2 regions of the Nocardioides pantholopis genome follow, and region 1 is predicted to be linked to the other one. Evidence: predicted binding sites of a transcription regulator. Region 1 holds the regulator's gene; the other holds the start of a gene.

Region 1 (7,303 bases):
GGTCTGCTGCGCCAGCCGCAGGTAGAAGGTGTTGATCGACAGGCGCGTACCGGAGTACAGGTTCTCGGACCCGTCGGAGGGGGCCGCGTTGTTGCCGACGGTGAACTCGCCGGCATACGGCGGCGCCCCCGCGCAGTTGGCGTAGTCGGCCTGGTCGAACGACATCGTGTTGGGCGTCGCGTAGGTCGTGTCCAGGCCGATGCCCTGCTCGATGGCCGCGGCCAGGACGAAGGTCTTGAACGTCGATCCGGCCTGGAAGCCCTGGGAGCCTCCGTACTCCGGCGGGACCCCATGGTTGACGAAGGTCTCACCGTTCGCGGTGTCGCCGCCCATGGGTCGAGACTGGGCCAAGGCGAGCACGTCGCCCGAACCGGGCACGATCATGGCGACCGCGCCGATCGCCGCGTCGGTGGGGTCCGTCCGGTCGGCCACAGCCTGCTCGGCGGCGCGCTGGTGCCGCCGGTCGAAGGTCGTCCGGATGGTCAACCCGCCCTGACGGAGCAGGCGTTCGCGCGCCTGTCGCGTGGCCCCGAGCGCAGGATCCTGGAGGAGGTACTGCACTGCATAGTCGCAGAGGAAGGGGGCCTCGCCCGCCAGGCAGCCGTTACGCACCGGGGTCACGGTGAGGCCCAGGTCGGTGCGTGACACGCGTCGTGCCCGGCGCTCACTGACCAGCCCCAGTCCGGCCATCCGCCGCAGGACCGTCGCCCGCCGCTCGCGAGCCCGTCGCGCGTTCTCGGTGGGGTCGTAGGCCGAGGGGCTCTGAACGAGCCCGGCCAGCAGCGCCGACTGCGGCAGGTCGAGATCCGCGGCGTCGGTGCCGAAGTAGCGCTCCGCCGCCGCCTGGATGCCGTAGGCGCCTGCCCCGAAGTACGCGGTGTTGACGTAGCGCTCGAGGATCCAGTCCTTGGTGTGGTCCCGCTCCAGCGCGATCGCCAACCGGAGCTCCCGGAGCTTACGGGTCACCGACTGCTCCGTCGCGCTGCGTCGCTCCGCGTCGTTGCGAGCCTGCGTGACCAGCGTCAGCTTCACCAGCTGTTGGGTCAGGCTCGAGCCACCCTGGACCATCGAACCCGAGCCCACGTTGGCGAGCAGGGCGCGCGTCGTGCCCGGCAGGTCGATGCCCCCGTGCTCGTAGAAGCGTGAGTCCTCCACTGCCAGAAGTGCCTCGACGAAGGTCCTGGACACCTTGTCGAGAGGGACGATGACCCGGTTCTCCTCGAAGAGGTGGGCGAGCACGTTGCCGTCGGCGTCCAGCACCGTCGAGCGCTGCGGAAGCGGCAGCAGTTCCATCTCCTCGGGGACGACGTCTGCTGAGCTCGTCACGTCGCGCGCGATCCCGGCCCCGATCCAGGCGACCGGTAGCGCCATCGCAGCGACGAGCACCCCGATGGTTGCCGACGCGGCCACGAAGCTCAGGACCGGCCGGCTCGCGTAGCTGGAGCGAACCGCCGCGCTCGCCACGGACGCTGCCTCGTGTTCGTTGTCCACGGGTCCACAGTCCGATCCCCTCCTCATGCTGTCCAAGCCTCACAGGTGCATTCCGATGCGGTTTGCGCATACTGGGTCCCATGAACCTGGTGGCAGCCTGCGAGGCGTTCGTGAGCGTTGCGGAGCGAGGCAGCTTCACCCGGGGGGCAGCTGCCGTCGGAATGTCCCAGCCCGGGGCGAGCCGCCGCATCGCAGCACTGGAGCGCCACCTCGGGGTCTCTCTCCTCGACCGGTCGGGCCGGTCGCCAGCGCTGACGCTCGCGGGCCACCGCGTGCTCGAACCCGCTCGGCAGGTGGTCCGCGCCTCCGAGACGCTCCTGCTCGAGGTCGAGGAGGCTGGCCTGCGGTCACTCCACCTGGCCGTGCCCACCGGGTGCGACGTACGAGAGCTGGCCGCTGTCGAGCTCGCCAGCAGGGACGCGGGAATGCAGCTGGTGCTCACCGAGGCCGAGCCGCGGGTGCGGGCCGATCTGCTGACCCGCGGGCGCGTGGAGGCCCAGGTGGCGGCAGTCCCGGGCGCGGACGGCGACTGGACGGTGACGCTCGGACTGGCCGGCGCCCTTCCCCGTCCGGGTCGCGTCCACCTCGACCAGCTACGACCCTCCGGCCGGAGCCCGGCCAGCGAGGCTGCGCACGTCCACCTGCTGCCCGAGGACGACGTGCCCCACCTGCGCGACCCCCTCTTCGCGGCTGCGGAGTCCGCCGGGCTCGGTGTCGCTCAGATCTCGGTGACGACGTCATTGGCAGCTGCGCTGGCGAGCGTCCTCGCCTCCACGGATCTGGTCGTGCTGTCCGAGCACGAAGCGCGGCGCCTTGACCTGGCCTGGTCGCCACTGGCGCATCCCCCTCTGACGCGGGGATATGCCTTGACCTGTGCGATGGCCAGCGACTCCGCCCGACTGCGCGCTGCGATCGGCACCCAGCTCGCTGCAGCGCTGGGCGTCGGCCTAGGGAGCCAGCCCGGGGGGCGACCATGACCTCGGGCACCGTACGGCTGCTGCGCGATCTCAGGGCCGAATTGGACGCCGCCGGCCTCACCGGCTGGTTCCTGGTGCGCGATCTCGACTCCGGGGAGGAGATCGGGATCGATCCCGACGCCGTGGTGCCGCTCGCGTCGTTGGTCAAGGTGCCGTTGGCCGCAGCCGTGCTCGACCGGGTTGCCTCGGGCGAGCTGAGTGAGGGAAGGCAGCTGCGCCTGGCTGGGCGAGGAAGTCGCGAGATCGGACCGGCGGGGCTCACCCGGTTCCGGTTTCCGGCCACCATCGCGCTCGCAGACGTCGTCTACCTCAGCACGTGCCTGAGCGACAACGTGGCCGCTGATGCACTCTTCGACCTGGTGAGTCCCGCGCACGTGACGCACTACGTCCGTGGGCTAGGGATCACGGACCTGACCCTGCGTCATCGACTCTCCGACCTCACCGAGACGCCTGCCGAGGCCTTGGTGCAGACACCGCAGCTCGCGCAGACGCTGGCAGCGCACGGCGGAACGCCGAGCGGCGGCCACCGCGTGCGCCAGCTGGACAGCGCCCGCGCCAATTCCGGCACTGCTCGTGCCTGCGTCGACCTGCTCGAGGTGCTGTGGACCACGCCGGGCCCCGTCGTCCCTGAGGTCTCCGCGCGAGTCCGCGAGCTCATGGGGCAGCACGTCGTGGCGCGACAGCGACTCTGGCCCGACTTCGCTTCCGACGCGACCACCTGGTCGTCGAAGACCGGGACGCTGCTCAACCACCGCCATGAGATCGGCGTGGTCGAGCACGCCGACGGCGACCGCTACGCCGTGGCGGCACTGACGGCCTCCCGGGTCTCCGCGGGGATCCAGCACGTCGCCGAGGCGACCATGGCTCGGGTCGCCCGTCGGCTGCGCGACCATCTTCGTCACTGACCGTCCTGGGGGCGGCGCTTGGGTCGGACGGTCGGTGGCGACGCTTTCGCCGTTCGGACCCGGCCACGCGCGTCGCGTGCCGGGTCGCGCTGCAGGGGGGTGGCCGCGACACGCGGTTCGAACAGATGTTTGAACCCGCGGCCCTCCGGGGCTAGCGTGGGCACACGCACCCGGGTGGCCCGGGCGCGGCACGCACTGCGGGAAGGCACACATGACCAGGAAGAAGAGCGACACGGTCGCCGAGCTCCCCGACGGGCCCGCCGACGCCACCGGCCTGACTCCGCGCCAGCAGCGGGTGCTGGCCCACATCAAGGACTGCATCGAGAAGCGCGGCTATCCGCCGAGCATGCGCGAGATCGGCAACGCCGTGGGCCTGACCAGCTCCTCCAGCGTGGCCCACCAGCTGAAGGTGCTCGAGGAGAAGGGCTACCTCAAGCGCGACCCGAACCGTCCCCGCGCCCTCGAGGTCTTCCTCCCCGAGGTGATGGCGGCGCGCCGGGCGATGTCCTCGGCCGACGACAGCGGCGTGGACGAGACCGGCGTCGGCGACACCCGGCCGGAGGCCACCTACGTCCCCGTCGTGGGCCGGATCGCCGCCGGCGGCCCGATCCTGGCCGAGGAGCGGGTCGAGGACGTCTTCCCGCTGCCCCGCCAGCTCGTCGGCGACGGCCAGCTCTTCCTGCTCGAGGTCTCCGGCGACTCGATGGTCGACGCGGCCATCTGCAACGGCGACTACGTCGTGATCCGCCAGCAGCCCACCTGCGAGAACGGCGAGATCGTGGCCGCGATGATCGACGGCGAGGCCACCGTGAAGACCTTCCAGCGCAAGGACGGCCAGGTCTGGCTGCTCCCCCACAACGAGGCGTACCAGCCGATCGACGGCACCCACGCGACCATCCTCGGCAAGGTCACCGCGGTGCTGCGCAGCCTCTGACCCTCGCGCACCTAACGCGCCCCCGTTCCGGCTCCGGCCGGGCGGGGGCGCTCGTGCGTGCGGCTCAGCCCGTCTTCGCGGTCGCGCTCAGGCGCTGCAGCGCCTGGCGCACGATCGCCGGGTCGCTGGTGGTCCACATCGTCGGCAGGCTGGCCTTGAGGAAGCCGCCGTACCGGGCGGTGGCCAGGCGCGGGTCGAGCACCGCCACGACCCCGCGGTCGGTGGTGGTGCGGATCAGGCGGCCGGCGCCCTGCGCCATCAGCAGGGCCGCGTGAGTGGCGGCGACCTGCATGAAGCCGTTGCCGCCGGCCTTGTCGGCGGCCTTCTGGCGCGCCGACATCAGCGGGTCGTCGGGGCGCGGGAACGGGATCCGGTCGATGAGCACGAGCTGGCAGGTGTCGCCGGGGACGTCGAGCCCCTGCCACAGCGAGAGCGTGCCGAACAGGCAGGTGTGCGGGTCCTCCACGAACTGCCGGGCCAGCTCGGGCAGCTGGGCGTCGCCCTGCGCGAGCGTGGTCAGGTGCGGCAGCCGCTCGCGGATCGCCTCAGCGGCAGCCTCGGCCGCCCGGCGGGAGGAGAACAGCCCCAGGGTCCGGCCGTCGGCGGCGTCGATGAGCTCGGCGATCTCGTCGAGCTGGGCCGCACCGAGACCGTCGCGACCCGGCGGCGGCAGGTGCCGGGCGACGTAGAGGATGCCCTGCTGGCCGTAGTCGAACGGCGATCCGACGTCGATGCCCCGCCAGTGCAGGCCCTCCCCGCTCGGGGTGCCGCCGTCGAGGACCCGCTCGGACGGCTTCAGACCCACGCTCGTGGCGACCGAGCTGAAGTCGCCGCCGAGCATCAGGGTCGCGGAGGTGAACACGACTGTCTTCTCGGTGAGCAGCTTGTCGCGCATCTGCCCCCACACCTGCAGCGGCGCCACACACAGCCGCGGCGGCATCCGCTCGGTGCCCTCGTTGAGCCACAGCACGTCGTGCTCGGAGGCGGCCGCCATCCGCTCGGCGGTCGTGAAGACCTCCTGCACGGAGCCGCGGGCCTGGGTGCGGCCGGGGTCGGGGTCGCCGTCCTTGTCGCCCTTGGGGTACGCCGAGATGCAGGCGCGCGCGGCGTCGCGGACCAGCACCAGCGCGTCGTGGAGATCGGCCGGGATGGTCTCGAACCGACCCGGGCGCCCCTCGGCGACCGCGGCGCGCAGGGCGTCCGCGGCGTCGGCGAGGTCGTCGGCCTCGCTGCCGTCGACGTGGCGCTGGGAGCGCCGCGCGGCCCGCTCGACCTCCGCTGCCCACAGCTCGTCGGTGGCGGCCTGGGTGACCCGGGCGGTCAGCTCGTGGGCCTCGTCGATGACCACGACGTCGTAGTCGGGGATCATCGGCACGCCCTCGATGGCGTCGATGGCCAGCAGCGAGTGGTTGGTGACGACCAGGTGCGAGCGGTGCGCCTTCTCCTTGGCCAGCTCGGCGAAGCACTCCTGGCCGAAGGGGCACTTGGCCGCGCCGAGGCACTCGCGGTGGTTGACGCTGACCTGGCGCCACTCCCGGTCGGTGTGGCGCGGCGCGTTGTCGCGCTCGCCGCTGCCGGCGTCCTCGGCCTCCTTCTCCGCCCAGGCGCGCAGCTCGAGGATCTTCGCGCCCATCGAGCCCTCGGGCATCTGCACCAGCGCGCCCTGGTCGTCGGGGACGCCCTCGCGGACGCGGTGCAGGCAGGCGTAGTTGGAGCGGCCCTTGAGCACGGCGTACGACGTGTCGACGCCGCGGTGCCCGGCTAGCGCCTCGGTGAGCCGGGGCAGGTCGCGCTCGACCAGCTGGTGCTGCAGGGCGAGCGTGGCCGTCGCGACGACGACCCGCTCCCCGTGCAGCAGGCTCGGGACGAGGTAGCCCAGGGACTTGCCGGTGCCGGTGCCGGCCTGGACCAGCAGGTGCCGCTCGTCGGCCATCGCCGCCGCGACCTCCTGGGCCATCTGGACCTGGCCGGCCCGCTCCTGGCCGCCCAGCGCGGAGACCGCGGTGGCGAGCAGCTCGGTCACACGGGGGGTCTCAGGCACCGCAGAACCCTAACCGTGACCACCCCCCGCCGGCCGCCCGGACTCACAGGGGAGTGATCACCAGCGCACGTGGTCGAGGTAGAGGTGCCCGACGGCGGCGCTGGTGAGCGGCGTGACGTCGGGGGTGTCGTTCTCGACGATGTACTCCTCGACCCGGTGCGCCCCGAAGATCCGCGGGAAGTCGATGACCCCGGTCCCGAGGTCGGCCATGTCGCCGGTCGCGGCGTCGCGGTCCTTGACGTGGAACTGGAGCACCCGCTGCGGGGCCTGCCGGACCACGTCGATCGCGAACCGGTCCGGGTCCGCCGCCCCCACCCCGACGCCGCCGGTGTAGGCCCAGTACAGGTCGACCTCGAGGTGGACCAGGCGCGGGTCGAGCCGCTCGGTGAGCACCTCCCACGGCGTCACGCCGCCGCCCAGGTCGGTCGTGAACTCGTGGGCGTGGTTGTGGTAGCCGTAGCGCAGGCCGTACCGCCTGGCCAGCTGCGCCTCCGCGTTCATCTGGTCGGCCCAGCGCTGCCAGTCGGCCAGGCTGCTCGACGCGAGGTAGGGCACGACGACGTAGCGCTGCCCGAGCGTCACGGCGTTCTCCAGCTTGGTCCGCAGCGCGGTGCGGTCCGCGCTGATGCCGTCGTGGCTCGACGTCGCCCGGATCCCGAGCCCGTCGAGGAAGTCCCGCAGCGCGGCGGCCGTGCGGCCGTAGTAGCCGGCCAGCTCCACCCGCTCGTAGCCGTACTGGGCGAGCCGCTCCAGCACCACGTCGAAGCCCGGGTCCCCGCCGAGGGCGGCGCGCAGCGTGTAGAGCTGGATGCTGACCCGGTCGTGGGGTACGCCGCGGCGCCGCCCGTGCTGGCCGTGCCGGTCCGGTCCGGGGTGCCGGTCGCCGGCGGCGGCCGGCTGCACCAGCCCCGACCCGACCGCTGCCACGCCCGCCGCTCCCAGCGCCGCCCCGCGG
Region 2 (7,303 bases), 1.2 Mb from region 1:
CGTCGACGTCGACTACGACGTGCTCCCGGCCGCCGTGGACCTCAAGGAGGCAGCCGCGGACCGGGTCCTGGCCCACCCCGACCTCGGCACGAACCGGTCGGCCCACTGGGTCTTCGACTCCGGGGAGGCCGGCACCGGCGGCGACGTCGCGGAGGCGATCGCCCGGGCCCGCACCGACGGCATCGTGATCGAGCGGGAGTACCGCCAGCAGCGGCTGATCCCGGCGTTCATGGAGCCCCGCTCCACCGTGTGCGACCCGACCGGGGAGCAGCTGACCGTCTGGTCGGCGACCCAGATCCCGCACATCCTGCGCTACGCGCTGGCCGCCACGACCGGCATCCCCGAGTCGAAGCTGCGGGTGATCGCGCCGGACGTCGGCGGCGGCTTCGGCGGCAAGCTGCAGACCACCCCGGAGGAGTGGCTGACCGTCGCGGTCGCCCGGCGGCTGGGCCGGCCGGTCAAGTACACCGAGACCCGCAGCGAGTCGCTGATGGCCGGCCACCACGGCCGCGACCAGTGGCAGCGCCTGACCCTCGCCGCCGACCGCGACGGCCGGGTCACCGGCCTGCACGTCGACCTGCTCGCCGACCTCGGCGCCTACGTCTCGCTGGTGGGCGGCGGCGTGCCGGTCCTCGGCGCGTTCATGTACAACGCGATCTACAAGTTCCCCGCCTACCGCTTCGAGGCCCAGACGGTCCTGACGAACAAGACCTGGACCGACGCCTACCGCGGCGCCGGGCGCCCGGAGGCGACGTACGCCATCGAGCGGCTGATGGACGAGCTGGCCGCCGCGGTCGGCGTCGACCCGCTGGAGATCCGGGAGCGGAACTGGATCCGGCACGAGGAGTTCCCGTTCACCACCGTCGCGGGCCTGGAGTACGACTCGGGCAACTACGAGGCCGCGACGGCGCGGGCCACCGAGATGTTCGGCTACGACGAGCTGCGCGCCGAGCAGCGCCGGCGCCGCGAGGCCGGCGACCCGGTCCAGCTCGGCATCGGGGTCTCGACCTTCACCGAGATGTGCGGCCTCGCGCCGTCGCGGGTGCTCGGCTCGCTCGACTACGGCGCCGGCGGCTGGGAGCACGCGAGCGTGCGGATGCTGCCGACGGGCACCGTCGAGGTCGTCACCGGCGCGAGCGCGCACGGCCAGGGGCACGAGACCGCGTTCAGCCAGATCGTCGCGGACCGGCTCGGAGTGCCGTTCGAGAACGTCGAGGTCCTGCACGGCGACACCCAGGTCGCGCACAAGGGCCTGGACACCTACGGGTCCCGGTCGCTCGTCGTGGGTGGGGAGGCGCTGGTCCGGGCCGCCGACAAGGTGATCGAGCGGGCCCGACCGATCGCCGCGCACCTGCTCGAGGCGGAGCCCGGCGACCTGGAGTTCCGCGGCGGCCGGTTCGCCGTGCGCGGCACCGACCAGGGGATGGCGATCACCGACATCGCCGCCGCGGTGTTCGCCGCCCACGACCTGCCCGACGGCGTCGAGCCGAGCCTCGACTCCGAGGCCACCTTCGACCCGGTGAACTTCAACTACCCGCACGGCACCCACCTGTGCGCGATGGAGGTCGACACCGAGACCGGCCAGGTGCGGATGCGCTCCTACGTCTGCTGCGACGACGTCGGCAACGTCATCAACCCGCTCATCGTCTCCGGGCAGGTGCACGGCGGGCTGGTCCAGGGCATCTCCCAGGCCCTGTGGGAGGAAGCGGTGCACGACGAGTCCGGGACGCTGGTGTCCGGCTCGTTCGTGGACTACCTGCTGCCGACGGCAGCGGACACGATCAGCTTCGCTGTCGACCACACCACGACCCCGGCGCTGACCAACACGCTCGGCACCAAGGGCGTCGGGGAGGCCGGCACCATCGCGTCGACCCCCGCCGTCGTCAACGCCGTGGTGGATGCCGTGCGCCATCTCGGGGTGCACGACGTCGCGATGCCGTGCACGCCCGAGCGGGTCTGGCGGGCGATCCACGAGGGCGGAGCGGGCGGCGACACCGAAGGCGCCGCGGCCCCGCACTTCGACGCGTCGACGGGCCAGGAGGGCACCGTGGACCGCACGTCCGGAGGAGGACACCCATGATCCCGGCCCCGTTCGACTACCTGGCCCCGACCACTGTCGAGGAGGCCCTCGCGGCACTCACCGAGCACGGTGACGAGGCCAAGATCATGGCCGGCGGGCAGAGCCTGCTGCCGGTGCTGCGGATGCGGCTCAACGCCCCGGAGCTGGTGATCGACCTGCGCCGGATCGAGGGGCTGCGCGGCGTCCGCGACGACGGCGACTCGATCGTCGTCGGCGCGATGACCCCGCACTCCGTCGTCGGCTCGCACCCGCTCGTGGCCCAGTACGCCGGGCTCGTCACCAAGGCCGTCGAGCACCTGGCCGACGCCCAGATCCGGCACCGGGGCACCTTCGGCGGCGCGCTGGCCCACGCCGACCCGGCCGGCGACCTCGGCGCCCCGACCCTGGCGCTCGGAGCCGAGTTCGTGGTGGCCGGTCCCGGTGGCACCCGGACCGTGCAGGCGGAGGACTTCTTCCTCGGCCTGTTCGAGACCGCGATCGGCGAGGACGAGATCCTCACCGAGGTCCGGCTGCCGAAGCATCCCGGCTGGGGCGCCCGCTACGAGAAGTTCGTCCGGGTCGCGCACCAGTGGCCGATCGTCGCGGTCGCCGCGACCGTGCGGCTCGAGGGCGGCGTCATCGCCGAGGCGCGGGTCGGGCTGACCAACATGGGGTCGACCCCTTTGCGGGCCCGCGCCGTCGAGGATGCCCTGGCCGGGCAGCCGCCCACCGAGGACGCCGTACGCGTGGCGGCGCAGCTGGCGGCGGAGGGCACGGACCCGCCCTCGGACCTCAACGGCGAGGCGGACTACCGCCGGCACCTGGCGGGCGTGCTCACCCGTCGGGCGGTGCTGGCCGCCGCGGGGGCCTGATGGACCTCCAGCACCGCTTCTCGGTCCCGACGCCGCCCGCGGTGACCTGGGCGCACTTCAACGACATCGCCGCGGTCGCCGAGTGCTTCCCGGGTGCCACGGTCACCTCGGTGGAGGACGACACGTTCACCGGCTCGGTGAAGGTCAAGCTGGGCCCGATCGCGCTCGTCTACACCGGCTCCGGCACGTTCGTGGAGAAGGACGAGGTCCAGCACCGGTTCGTGGTCGAGGCCCGCGGCAAGGACAAGCGCGGCAACGGCACCGCCGGTGCCACCGTCACGCTCACCATGACACCGGGCGGCAAGGGCACCGACGTCGAGGTGGTCACCGACCTGGCCGTGACCGGGAAGCCCGCCCAGTTCGGGCGGGGCGTCATGCAGGACGTCTCGGACAAGCTGCTGGGCCAGTTCGTGGCCTGCCTGGAGCAGCGGCTCTCCGGCGGGGTGCCGGCGGCGGCGGTGCAGCCGGCCGTCGAGCCGCCGCCCGGCAACCTGGGGCCGCCGGCCCCGCCACCCGTTCCGCCTGTCGCGGAGGAGGCAGCCCCCGCCTCGCACCGGCGCGAGAGCGACACCCTGGACCTGGGGGCCGCCGCGGCACCTGCCCTGGCCCGGGCGTACGGCGCCCGGGCGGCGGCGGTCCTCGGTGGCGTGCTCCTGGCCGGATGGCTCCTGCGCCGCCGACGCCGCGAGCACCGCGGGCGCCGGCGGGGTGCGCAGAGCCGCCGCCGGGGCCGTTAGGGCGGCCGCTCGCGGGGCACCGGGGTGTCCCACCGGATCCAGGAGGACCCATGAGCCAGCAGCCCGGCGAGAACCCCGACGGCACCCACGACCAGGACGCCGAGCCGGCCTCGCAGCCCGACGGCGCCGCGGCGGAGGAGGCCCCTGCCGAGGACGAGGACCAGGACGCGGGACCGGCCTCTCAGCCGGACGTCTGAGTCGGGTCTCAGCTCCGGTTGCGGCGGACCCGGCGGCGCAGCTGCAGGATCCGCAGCGACGCCGCGATGATCGCCAGCACCATGCCGGCGACCGCCGCGACGAGCAGCGACACCGAGAGCGGCGCCTCGCCGTCCCAGCCGAAGTAGGAGACCCGGACCGACTGGGTGTTCTGCACGATGAAGATCACCAACAGGATGAGCACGATCGCGGCGATGATGACGCCGAACCAGACGCCGCTGGTGCGGGAGCCGCGCAGCGGGTCGTCCTCGCGGCGGGCCCGGCGTGAGGCCCGGTCCGCGGGTGCGGGAGCCGGCGCGGTCGTCGGCTCGGTGGGTTCCGTCGTCGGGTCCGGGCTGGCCGGACCGGGCGTCGTGGGGGTGGGCTCACTCATGGCTCCCGGTGCCCGACGGGAGGTCCCGGCACACCCGAGCGCCCGCGGGGCCGGGCCTCAGAACACGTTCAACGGTCGGAACTGCACCGAGATCCGCGGTCCGGCGGAGGCGACCTTCGGCACGGCGTGCTCCCAGGTGCGCTGGCAGGAGCCGCCCATGACCACGAGGTCGCCGTGGCCCATCTCGATCGAGATCGACTCGCCATCGCCGGCTCGGGGCCGCAGCTGGAGGCGCCGCGGATCGCCGAAGGAGACGATCGCGACCATGGTGTCCTCGCTGCGCCCGCGGCCGATCGTGTCGCCGTGCCAGGCGACGCTGTCCCGGCCGTCGCGGTAGTAGCAGCATCCGGCGGTGCGGAACGGCTCACCGAGCTCGGGCAGGTAGTGCTCGCTGAGCGCGTCGCGCGCCTCCTCGAGCACGACGTGCGGCAGCGCCTCGCCCAGGCCGTAGGTGTGCAGCAGCCGCGGCACGTCGACGACCCGGTCGTACATCTCCCGCCGCTCGGCGCGCCACGGCACGTCGCGCACGAGGGTCGCGAAGACGTCGTCGGCCTGCGGCACCCAGCTGCGCAGCACGTCGACCCAGGCGCCGCGGGTCAGCACGCGACGCTCGATCCCGGCGAAGGTGCGCAGCCCCGAGGCCGGCGCCTCGAAGAGCATCCCCTGGAAGTCCATGGAGCCACGGTAGCACCGTATCGAACATCTGTTCGACCCCTCGTTCGGGTGAGGCCCGCCGGTTCGCGGTGGCGCCGCGGGTCCCGACGCGCCATCGTGTCCACGTGAGCCAGATTGCGGCGCGGGTGCGCTCCCTGACCAAGACCTACGGGACCGGTGACGCGATGGTGCGCGCCCTCGACGACGTGTCGCTCGACATCGGAGCCCGCGAGTTCACGGCGGTCATGGGGCCCAGCGGGTCGGGCAAGTCCACGCTGATGCACTGCTGCGCGGCGCTGGACACCGCGGACTCGGGGCAGGTCCTGATCGGGGACCAGGACCTGAGCACGCTCAAGGACAAGGCGCTGACCCGGCTGCGCCGCGACGAGATCGGCTTCGTCTTCCAGTCCTTCAACCTGGTGCCCACGCTGACCGCCCGGGAGAACATCCTCCTGCCCCTGTCGATCGCCGGCCGCCGGCCCGACCCGGAGTGGTACGACGCCGTCATCGAGACGGTCGCTCTCGGCGACCGGCTCGACCACAAGCCCAACCAGCTCTCCGGGGGCCAGCAGCAGCGGGTCGCGGTCGCCCGGGCGCTGGTGAGCCGGCCGCGGATCGTCTTCGCCGACGAGCCCACCGGCAACCTCGACTCCCGCTCGGGCGCCGAGGTGCTCGAGCTGCTGCGGCGCAGCGCCGACAACGGGCAGACCATCGTGATGGTCACCCACGATCCGATCGCGGCGGCGTACACCGACCGGGTGGTCTTCCTCGCCGACGGCCGGATCGTCGACGAGGTCCGCGACCCGACCCGCGAGCAGGTGCTGGAGATCCTGGCCCGGATGAGCGACCCGGGTGCCGCGTGATCCGCGCCGCGCTCAAGAGCCTGCTCGGGCGCAAGCTGCGCCTGCTGATGAGCACGTTCGCGATCGTGCTCGGGGTGGCGTTCGTGGCGGGGTCGCTAATGTTCTCCGACACCCTGAACCGCAGCCTCACCGCGCTGTTCGACGCGACAGTGGGGGACGTCGTGGTCCGCCCCACCGGCGGCCAGACCGTGGACGGCTTCATCTCCACCCAGACCGTGCCGGCCGACCTCGTCGACGAGCTCGCCGCGCTCCCGGACGCGGCGCGGGCCGACGGCAACGTGAACGCCGACGGCGTGTACGTCGTGGATCGCGACGGCAAGCTGGTCGGCGGCCTGGGCCCGCCCGCGCTGGGCAGCAACTGGACCGGGGCCCCGGCCGCCGGCGGGCTGCTGGGCCTGGCGATCGTCGAGGGCGCGGCGCCGCGGACCGGCGACGAGGTCGTGCTCGACGAGAGCACCGCCGAGCGGGCCGGCTACGAGATCGGCGACGAGGTCCCGATCACGACCGGCACCGAGCAGAGCGACCTGGCCGCGACCCTGGTCGGCCTGGCGGGCTTCCCCGAGGGCGGCTCGCTCAACGGGGCGACGCTGGCCCTCTTCGACACCCGCACCGCCCAGGAGCTGTTCCTCGACGGGCAGGACGCCTTCACCGACGTGTGGGTGACGGCGGAGCCCGGCGTCAGCCAGTCGGAGCTCGCCGCCCAGGCCCGGGAGGTGCTGCCCGACGAGATCGAGGCGGTCACCGGCGAGAAGGCCGCCGACGAGTCGGCCAGCGACCTGCTCGAGGCGGTCTCGTTCCTGACCACGTTCCTGCTGATCTTCGCCGGGATCGCGCTGGTCGTGGGCTCGTTCCTGATCGTCAACACGTTCTCGATCCTGGTCGCCCAGCGCGGCCGCGAGCTGGCCCTGTTCCGGGCCCTGGGCGCCTCCCGGCGCCAGGTCACCTGGTCGGTGCTCCTCGAGGCCGTCGTGCTCGGCCTGGTCGGCGCCACCCTGGGGCTGGGGCTGGGGGTGCTGCTGGCCATCGGCATCACCGCGGTCGTCGGCTCCTTCGGCCTCGACCTGTCCGGGCAGCCGCTGGTGCTCGCCCCCCGCACCGTCCTGGCGTCGTACGCCGTCGGGATCGTCGTGACGACGGCGGCCGCGTGGCTCCCGGCCCGGCGCACCGGCCGGATCGCCCCGGTGCAGGCGCTGCGCGACGACGTGGCGCTGCCCGAGACCTCGCTGCGCCGGCGGTTCGTGCTCGGCTGCGCCCTGGCGGCGGCCGGCCTGGCGGTGCTGGCGCTCGGGCTCTTCGTCGACGTGCCCCGCGCCGGCTGGTGGATCGGGGCGGGGGTGCTGGCGGTGCTGCTGGGCGTGAGCGCGGCCAGCCCGGTGCTGAGCAGGCCGCTGCTGGTCGCGGTCCGTGCGGTCTTCGCCCGGGTGGCCGGTGCGGTCGGCAACCTCGCCGGCCAGAACTCCCTGCGCAACCCGCGACGCACCACCGCCACCGCGTCGGCCCTGATGATCGGGCTCACGCTCGCCTGCACG

What was found. Region 1 encodes LexA, which represses DNA repair genes until DNA is damaged. Its sites were predicted from a motif close to TCGAACANNTGTTCGA; they were not measured.
Region 2: the regulator LexA is predicted to act here: its motif matches at 4,953-4,968, upstream of EBO35_RS16475 (alpha-ketoglutarate-dependent dioxygenase AlkB).

Annotation. Positions count from the first base shown of each region.
Region 1 covers NZ_CP033324.1:632,752-640,054, reverse strand. The annotation lists gene EBO35_RS03000 (transglycosylase domain-containing protein) at 1-1,464, opposite strand, end outside; partial or broken gene EBO35_RS20345 (helix-turn-helix domain-containing protein) at 1,572-1,748, shown strand; gene EBO35_RS02995 (hypothetical protein) at 1,764-2,468, shown strand; gene EBO35_RS02990 (serine hydrolase) at 2,465-3,373, shown strand; gene lexA (transcriptional repressor LexA) at 3,585-4,307, shown strand; gene EBO35_RS02980 (ATP-dependent DNA helicase) at 4,372-6,348, opposite strand; gene EBO35_RS02975 (sugar phosphate isomerase/epimerase family protein) at 6,406-7,303, opposite strand, start outside.
Region 2 covers NZ_CP033324.1:3,426,224-3,433,526, reverse strand. The annotation lists gene EBO35_RS16495 (xanthine dehydrogenase family protein molybdopterin-binding subunit) at 1-2,080, shown strand, start outside; gene EBO35_RS16490 (FAD binding domain-containing protein) at 2,077-2,931, shown strand; gene EBO35_RS16485 (SRPBCC family protein) at 2,931-3,668, shown strand; gene EBO35_RS19565 (hypothetical protein) at 3,719-3,865, shown strand; gene EBO35_RS16480 (LapA family protein) at 3,874-4,257, opposite strand; gene EBO35_RS16475 (alpha-ketoglutarate-dependent dioxygenase AlkB) at 4,315-4,932, opposite strand; gene EBO35_RS16470 (ABC transporter ATP-binding protein) at 5,037-5,774, shown strand; gene EBO35_RS16465 (ABC transporter permease) at 5,771-7,303, shown strand, end outside.